4 regions of the Mesorhizobium sp. KR1-2 genome follow, and region 1 is predicted to be linked to each of the others. Evidence: predicted binding sites of a transcription regulator. Region 1 holds the regulator's gene; each other region holds the start of a gene.

Region 1 (2,186 bases):
AATGCATTCACCGTCGAAAACTGGAGACGGGCGCTGCGCACCGAAGAGATCGTGGGCCCAATCGACAGCCTGAAGCCAAAGTCCGGCCGCAAGGGCATTGTGATCCTGGAAACGAGGGCTATCACCGACCCCGATGACATCTCTGCGGAACAGCTGGCCACCAGCGTACCACGCCAGGCAGATGCTGACGCAAGCTTGGCGGACGGCGCGTCAGGCAGCGGATTCGATTGCCATGACGGGCTTTGCGTTGCGGTGCATGCTTCCGGCACCATCGTGGCGCATGCGACCGACATACGGGCCGCGCATCGGGCTTGTGACTATGCCAGCCTCATCGTCATCGAAGACGCCACCGCGAAAAACGTCTGTTCGACCGGCCCGCCGCTGATCCTCACCAAACGCGAACTGGCAAAGTACGGCAGCGCCGCCGTCTACCTTCCGGACGATGAAACCGGCCAAGTGCCGGAAGTCAGGTTTGCGCTCTCCGAGCCCTATCGGCCCTGGCACACGCAGAGACGGTTTTCGCGTGAAGCACGCGGTTTGCCGCCATATGAGCAGAAGCAGCACGCGTTCTCAGGCGCCAAATTCCCCCGGGTCAAAAAACAGCCGGCCGATGATTCTGGCCCATTGGAGGACTAACGCCGACCCAAGCAATACGGCCAAGCCAAAACAATACAGCTGAACGAGGTTCAGTAGCGGCGGATGAGGCCGACCAGCTTGCCTTGCACCTTCACGCGGTCCGGGCCGAAGATGCGTGTCTCATAGGCGGGGTTGGCGGCCTCCAGGGCGATGGACGCCCCCTTGCGGCGGAAGCGCTTCAAGGTTGCTTCTTCATCATCGACCAGCGCCACGACGATTTCGCCGGGGCTGGCGGTATTGGCGTTGCGGATGATGACAGTGTCGCCGTCGAAGATGCCGGCCTCGATCATCGAGTCACCCTTGACCTCGAGCGCGTAGTGCTCGCCACCGGTGATCATCTCGGGCGGCACCGAAATGGAATGGGTCTTGTGCTGGATGGCATCGATCGGCACGCCGGCTGCGATGCGGCCCATGACGGGAATGGAAATCGCGATGCCGGCTTCGTCATTGCCTGCCACCGGGGGGCGAGCAGGTTCCGGCGCGCGGCGCCCAAGGCTGCCTTCGATGACGCTAGGCGAGAATTTTGCGCGCTGGGGAGCAAGGCCGGGCGCAATGGAATCAGGCAGGCGCAGCACTTCGAGAGCGCGCGCGCGGTTCGGAAGTCGCCGAATGAAACCGCGTTCCTCCAGCGCCGTGATCAGGCGGTGAATGCCGGATTTGGACGCGAGATCGAGCGCTTCCTTCATCTCGTCGAAAGACGGCGGGATGCCCGTCTCTTTCAGCCGCTCGTGGATGAAGAGAAGCAACTCGTGTTGTTTGCGCGTCAGCATCGCCGGCTCCCCCGAGAATCAAACCCAAAACAAAACCAGAACAAACACTATCTGTTCCATTTGTGTTCCGCAACTGTTTAAATTTTAATGAATGGGTTAAGGGGCCGGAAACCATGACGGTTCTGCTGAGGACCAGGGCCGGTAACGCGAACCGGCAGAATCCGTCTCTACGGTCTTGATTCCAGGACGTTTTCCTTATGACGCCGCGGCATGCGGCATGTCGATCGCCGGTTGCCTTTTTCCAGCGGTTCTCACTGCGCTTTCAGAGACACGGCAGCCCCTGCCACGGCTCAGCGGAGCCTCAGCACCGTGCAGGGTGAGCCGGCCGATGCGGCCGGCGCGAAGGGTTCGCGGATAATCAGGGCATTGGCTTCGGCGAATGTCCTGAGCATCGAAGAATCCTGCACCTCGAACGGCGTCGCTATCAGCCCCTCGGGTTCTTGGCGTAGCACCGCGCGGACATAATCCTGGCGCTGGTCGTTGGCCGCCATGGTCCTGTCGAGCACGGCCTGGCAAAGGTCAGGCTCGTAGGGCCTGCCGCCGAGCCGCGACAGGAGCGGCTTCAGGAACAGATGCGAACAGACGAGACTGGCGACCGGATTTCCGGGCAGGCCGAGGAAGCGGGTGCGCCCACGCCGGCCGAACATCAGCGGCTTGCCGGGGCGCATGGCAATCTTCCAGAAATCGAGCTTCATGCCTTCGCCGACCAGCACCTCGTTGGTCAGGTCGTGGTCGCCAACGGAGGCGCCGCCGAGCGTGACGACCACGTCGGCGTCCTTT
Region 2 (2,186 bases), on a different contig from region 1:
CCTTCGCCTCAGGCTTGGCCTGTGGGTCCGACGGGAACACGAACATCGTGCCTTCGCCAGCCGGGCCGGCGACCTGCCAGAATTCCGGCGAGGCGATCGAGTCGGGCATGATCAGCTGGAACTTGAAGCCCTGCTCCGAAGCCTGACGCAGCATCAGGCCGGCTTCCGGGTGATAGCCACCGAAATAGACCACATCGGCCTTCAGTTCCTTCAGCTTGGTCACCAGAGCCGAATAGTCCTTCTCGCCGGCGTTGAGGCCTTCGTACATGACCTCCTTCAGGCCGCCGTCATTCATCGTCTTGCGGACAGCATCGGCCACGCCCTGACCGTATGCGCTCTTGTCGTGCAGGATGACGACGTTCTTGCCCGCATATTTCTTGGCGATCCACGGGCCCATGAAGGCGCCCTGGGCGTCGTCGCGCGTATAGAGGCGCATGATGGTCGGCCAGCCCTTCGCGGCGGCATCGTCCGTCATAACCGGGTTCGACGAGGCCGGGCTCATCATCAGGTAGCCGCTCTCGGCATAAACGGCCGAGGCCGGAATGCTCGAGCCGGAGCAGGCGTGGCCGTCGATGAACTTGATGCCATTGGCGACGATGCGGTTGGCGACCGACACGGCCTGCTTGGGATCGCAGACGTCGTCTTCGATCGACAGCTTGAGCTGGCGACCCATAACGCCGCCCTTCTCGTTGACGGCCTTGACCGCAGCTTCCGCGCCCTGCTTGAACTGGTCACCGATGGTTGCAAGCTGGCCGGTCATCGGCCCCGCAACAGCAATGGTGATGTCGTCGGCGCGCGCTGCCTGTGCCGCCAACACGAAGCCGACAAGAGCAGCTCCCAGAATCGTTTTCTTGATCACGTTATGTCCTCCGATATCGGCAAAACGCCGTGTGCCATAATTATTCCAGGCGCGGCGCAATTACCATCAGCCGTGGGAGCGATGCAACAATATCAAAGCAAGAAGGCCGCGACCGGCAAGATTATTGCCGATCGCGGCCTTCATGCTTGCGGCGTCGCGGGCGTCCCCCGCTCGCCGGCGTCAGTCGCCGTTGTGACATGCGCGGCCGGCCCGCCTCCAAGCTGCCGCGTTCTTTTGATGGGGCCCGGCCGTCTGCGCAGCCTGAACCCGGCATGTGTTCAATGGTCGAGCCGTCGGCTCAGTGCATCGTCATCCATTCGCGCGCCTCACGCAGGGCCTGCGCGATCTCGGGCTTCGACATAGATGCGGAAAGTTCGGCGCGCAGTTCGGCAGCGCGGGCCGAGCCCTTGATCGCGGCGATGTTGAGCCACTTGTGGGCAGCGACGACATCGACCTGACAGTCGCGGCCGGTTGCGTACATCATGCCAAGCTCGAAAAGAACGTCGGCCTGTGCGGAGTTGCCCATCGCGCCAAGGCCGGCCTCAAACATTTCAAAACGTGCCATCTCGAAGGTCCCTGTCCGTTGTGGAGAGCGCCTCTTTCTGTCGTCGCGGGCTGCCCTTCCGATGCTTCGAAGCATGAACCTGAGGCTTGAATTCGCCGTTAAACCGCGTGCTTAATCAGGCGCAAACAAAGTCCGAACAACTGGTAAATTACTGAATTCATTAATGATACGAATGCAGGAAGCGCCCGGGATTTCGGGAAAATTCGATGAAAATTCGACAGCCGGCGCGCAACCGTTTCGTAACCACGAATAGGTGCAACCCAATCGGAAGCCGGCAAGTTTCCCGCCACAGGCGCTCGCAAAATCCGTCCCAGCCTTCCGCTACGGCACCGCTTTCGTTTTCCAGGATGTTGGAATAGCTTACGTTTGCGTAAAGGGCGGAACGACGCGAGAACGCGAGGTCGACCGCCCGGCGCCTACAGGGAGGACACCGATGTTTCGCAAAATGAGCATGGCCGTTGCCGCAGTGATGCTGATGGCCGGCGCCGCATATGCCGACCCGATCGAAGGCAACTGGAAGACACAAAGCGGAGAGACCGCGGCCATCGGCTCTTGCGGCGACGGCGCGTTTTGCATCACGCTCAAGACCGGCAAGCATGCCGGCAAGCAGATCGGCAAGATGACGGCCAGCGGCGACGGCAACTACGCCGGCTCCATTACCGATCCGGCCGACGACAAGACCTACAAGGGCAAGGCCAAGCTCAACGGCGCCTCGATCAAGATGAGCGGCTGCGTGCTCGGCGGCCTGATCTGCAAGGGCCA
Region 3 (2,186 bases), on a different contig from region 1:
GCCGGGTTCGCCCGGCGCCTGCAAGGACGCCTGGGACGGGATCCTCATGCCCCAGCTCGACTACCGCCACATGCCGTGCAATTTCGTGGAGATCATGCCCCGCCTGGACGAGCACCTGAAGCGCGGCGGCAAGTCGGCCTGATCCGACACATCGGCCAAGCCGCCCAGCGCCGCGAATACCAGCGGTCAGCAGGCCCGCCTCCCTTTGATCGCGAAACGCCCTGAGGCCCCTTCAGCCCGGCGCGGCCACGTGGATTTCGGCCGACAGCCGTTTCGCCGCCAGCCCGTGCGCCAGCGCCTCGGCATTGGTTGCGCGGCGCGAGAGAGGAAACGCCTGTGCCTTACGGATCAGCAGTCCCTCCGCCAAGGCCCGCTGGCGGGCGAACAGGCGCGTGAAAAACGGTGTCTTGTCGTCCCGGGAGCGGACGAAGCGCCCCGGCATGGCCATCATTTCCATGTGATGCTCGACCGCCTCGGCCCATCCGTCGACCAGCCGCGCGCCTGGCTCGATCAACAGCAGCCAGTCGCTCTTGGCCTGCGCGATGCCGGCGGCGATGCCGCCTTCGGCGAGAAAATGACAGCCGGTCTGGTCGGCGACCTGGTGGGTATGATCGGTCGATCCGAGATCGCACACAATCACCTCGCGCACCGTCCCCGCCACGGCCGCGCCGATCAGCGACGACAGCGTCCGCGCCAACGCTTCCTCATTGTTCCTGGTTTCTATCAGGACGCTCAGCATCGCCATCGCCTATCCCAAACCGCTCCAAATTGCCATCCTGTACGCCTCGGCACTAACGCCTTCCCCCCGTAATTGGTCGCGGGCGCCCCCATCCCCATCATCCTCGGGCCGGAGCACGAGCGTAGCAGGGGAGCGAGCGACGAAGGTCCGTCCGTGATTGGCCGCAGGCGCACCCACCCTCGTCATCCTCGGGCCGGAGCAGGAGCGATAGCGAAGTGCGGAGGTTCCGGGGAACCATGCCTCTCCGCCGAAGCTGCCGCAACGACGCAGGAAGAACCGGTCGCATAGTGCGCACCCTCACAATCTAAAAAGTTCTTGCTTTGTTCTCATTCGCCGAATACGAATAGGGTCATGAACGGCACGAGTCGCCGACGACCTCTGGAGACGAGCGGAATGGAACCGATCGCGCGCGCGGATGCTGCGGCTTTCAGGAACGGCGGTTCCGCGATGGCCAACGCGGTCATCGAGGAAAGCGGCATCAGGATCGATGGTGAACGGCGGCGCGGCCGCGCGGCCGGCATCAATCCGACCGGCCGCTTCGAGCCGGTGACCCGCCACGTGTTCGACGACGGCTGGAGCACCATCGAGGAACTTCCTCCCTTCAAGACCGAGGTGCAGACGGAAAAGCCGCGCACCATCATCACGCGCAACAGTTCGCCCGACATTTCCTTCGATCGATCGATCAATCCCTATCGCGGCTGCGAGCATGGCTGCGTCTACTGCTTCGCGCGGCCGACCCACAGCTATATGGGCATGTCGCCCGGGCTCGACTTCGAGTCGAAACTGTTCGCCAAGCCCGATGCGGCGAAGCTGCTCGACAGGGAACTGTCGAAGGACGGCTACCAGCCGCGCACGATCGCCATCGGCACCAACACCGACCCCTACCAGCCGATTGAGAAGCAATGGCGCATCATGCGCGAGATCCTCGAGGTGCTGGAGGCGCGCAAGCATCCGGTCGGCATCGTCACCAAGTCGGCGCTGGTGGTGCGCGACATCGACATACTGTCGCGCATGGCCGAGCAAGGCCTGGCCAAGGTGGCGCTGTCGGTAACGACGCTCGACCGGATGATCGCCCGTACCATGGAGCCGCGCGCGGCCACGCCTACCCGCCGGCTGGAGGCGATCCGCCAGCTGAGCGACGCCGGCATCCCGGTCGGCGTCATGGTTGCTCCCATCATTCCCGGGCTGACCGATTCCGAGATCGAGCGCATCCTCGATTCGGCCTATGCGGCCGGTGCGCGCGAGGCGGGCTACGTCATCCTGCGTCTGCCGCTGGAGGTCAGCCCGATCTTCAAGGACTGGCTGCTGCGCCACTATCCGGATCGCTACCGTCACGTCATGTCGCTCGTCCGCTCGATGCGCGACGGCAAGGACTACGACGCGGAATGGGGCAAGCGCATGAAGGGCTCCGGCCCCTATGCCTGGCAGATCGGCCGTCGCTTCGAGA
Region 4 (2,186 bases), on a different contig from region 1:
CATTGCCTTTTGTTACGAAAAATCCGCCCACGCCGGAGGCGGAAAATGAACATGGCCTTTTAGCCTTCGCATTCTACCCTGTCCAGAACGCCGAAAGCCGACAATTTCACCAAGACGCAGCCCCCGGCACCCAGGCGGGGGCGGCCGAGCCCCCCAGGATGCAAGAAGGCCGCCGACGCGAACGCTAGCGGCCTGCCAAACTTCTTGACGATGGCGAGACTTACGCCTCTCCGGCCTCGTCGAAACCGTCCTCGCCACCCTCATCGAGCATCTTCTCGGCGATCAGGCCGGCATTCTGGCGCAACGCCATCTCGATCTCGCGCGCGGTGTCGGGATTGTCGCGCAGGAACTGTTTCGCGTTTTCGCGACCCTGGCCGAGGCGCTGCGAATTGTAGGAGAACCACGCGCCCGATTTCTCGACCACGCCGGCCTTGACGCCGAGATCGACCAGCTCGCCGGTCTTGGACACGCCTTCGCCATACATAATGTCGAACTCGACCTGCTTGAAGGGCGGCGCCAGCTTGTTCTTCACCACCTTCACGCGGGTCTGGTTGCCGACGACCTCGTCGCGGTCCTTCACCGAGCCGATGCGGCGGATGTCGAGGCGCACAGAGGCATAGAACTTCAGCGCGTTGCCGCCCGTGGTCGTCTCGGGCGAGCCGAACATCACGCCGATCTTCATGCGGATCTGGTTGATGAAGATGACCATGGTGTTGGAGCGCGAGATGGTCGCGGTGAGCTTGCGCAGCGCCTGGCTCATCAGGCGGGCCTGCAGGCCCGGCAGCGCATCGCCCATCTCGCCCTCGATTTCGGCGCGAGGGGTCAACGCTGCAACCGAGTCGACCACCAGAACGTCGATGGCGCCCGAACGCACCAGCGTATCGCAGATCTCCAGCGCCTGCTCGCCCGTGTCGGGCTGCGAGATCAGCAGGTTCTCCAGGTCGACGCCCAGCTTGCGGGCATAGACCGGATCAAGCGCGTGTTCGGCGTCGACGAAGGCGCAGATACCGCCCTTCTTCTGCGCCTCGGCCACCGTGTGCAGCGCCAGCGTGGTCTTGCCCGAGCTTTCCGGGCCGTAAATCTCGATGATGCGGCCGCGCGGCAGACCGCCGACGCCAAGCGCAATGTCGAGCCCGAGCGAGCCGGTCGGAACCGTTTCGATCTCGACGATCTTCTCATTCGCGCCGAGACGCATGATCGAGCCCTTGCCGAAAGCGCGCTCAATCTGCGACAGCGCTGCATCCAGAGCCTTTGATTTGTCCACCGATTTGTCCTCAACAAGCCGCAACGAATTCTGAGCCATGATACATTACCCCTTGGACGTCAATGAAGGCCGGAAGTTCCCCTTCGCTGAAAGATTTGTACCTTTTTTGTTCCGTTTTTGCAATAGTCATTAAGCTATTGAAAATAGCTATAATTTCATATTTGTTCTATTTTTGTACACAGCTATCACAGTTTGGTGTGTGCGTCCCGCACAGTACCTCCGGCTAGAGTGTTCTGCGCCGCGACGATTCGTTTCCGCGCATTGCCCGGCGCGCGGTGAGGTCATAAGGTCCGCGCCGGTTCGTTTCGACAGGACACAGGCATGAAATCTCCCAGCATTCTGGCGGTCGGCGGCGCGCATGTTGACCGGCGCGGCCAGGTCAGCGGCGTCTATGTTCCGGGCGCCTCCAATCCCGGCGTCATGCACGAGGATATCGGCGGCGGCGTCTTCAACGCGCTGCGCAACGCTGTGCGCCGCGGCGCCGAGGCCTCGCTGATGTCGGTGCGCGGCGGCGACGCGGCCGGCGAGATGGTGGCCCGCGCCATTGCTCAGGAAGGCATTTCGGACCTCTCGGCCGTGTTCCTCGACCGCACGACGCCTAGCTACACCGCAATCCTCGACCGCGACGGCGACGTCATCACCGGTTTCGCCGACATGATGCTCTACGAGCTGGCGTTCCCCAAGCAGATGCGCCGTTCGAAGATGCGCGAGGCGGTCGCAGACGTAGAAGCCATATTGTGCGACGCCAACCTGCCGGCCGAGGCTCTTCGCAGCCTGGTGGGCGTTGCCGGGGACAAGCCGGTCTTCGTCATCGCCGTCTCGCCGGCCAAGGTGGTGCGGCTGACCGGCCTGCTTTCCGGCCTTGCCTGCCTGTTCATGAATCGTCGCGAAATCCGCGCGCTCGCCGAAACCGATGACACCG

Evidence for each region. The regulator LexA, encoded in region 1, represses DNA repair genes until DNA is damaged. The targets are predictions, from matches to a motif close to TGTTCNNNNTGTGTTCNG.
Region 2: the regulator LexA is predicted to act here: its motif matches at 1,546-1,563, upstream of ABLE85_RS02950 (sel1 repeat family protein).
Region 3: the regulator LexA is predicted to act here: its motif matches at 1,050-1,067, upstream of ABLE85_RS02005 (PA0069 family radical SAM protein).
Region 4: the regulator LexA is predicted to act here: its motif matches at 1,361-1,378, upstream of recA (recombinase RecA).

Annotation. Positions count from the first base shown of each region.
Region 1 covers NZ_JBDZDS010000006.1:21,583-23,768, reverse strand. The annotation lists gene ABLE85_RS13395 (ComEC/Rec2 family competence protein) at 1-636, shown strand, start outside; gene lexA (transcriptional repressor LexA) at 687-1,406, opposite strand; gene glp (gephyrin-like molybdotransferase Glp) at 1,697-2,186, opposite strand, start outside.
Region 2 covers NZ_JBDZDS010000001.1:617,414-619,599, reverse strand. The annotation lists gene ABLE85_RS02955 (ABC transporter substrate-binding protein) at 1-859, opposite strand, end outside; gene ABLE85_RS02950 (sel1 repeat family protein) at 1,158-1,424, opposite strand; gene ABLE85_RS02945 (DUF2147 domain-containing protein) at 1,858-2,186, shown strand, end outside.
Region 3 covers NZ_JBDZDS010000001.1:416,732-418,917, reverse strand. The annotation lists gene moaB (molybdenum cofactor biosynthesis protein B) at 1-142, shown strand, start outside; gene ABLE85_RS02010 (glycosyltransferase) at 233-739, opposite strand; gene ABLE85_RS02005 (PA0069 family radical SAM protein) at 1,133-2,186, shown strand, end outside.
Region 4 covers NZ_JBDZDS010000002.1:110,599-112,784, forward strand. The annotation lists gene recA (recombinase RecA) at 221-1,303, opposite strand; gene ABLE85_RS04760 (carbohydrate kinase family protein) at 1,586-2,186, shown strand, end outside.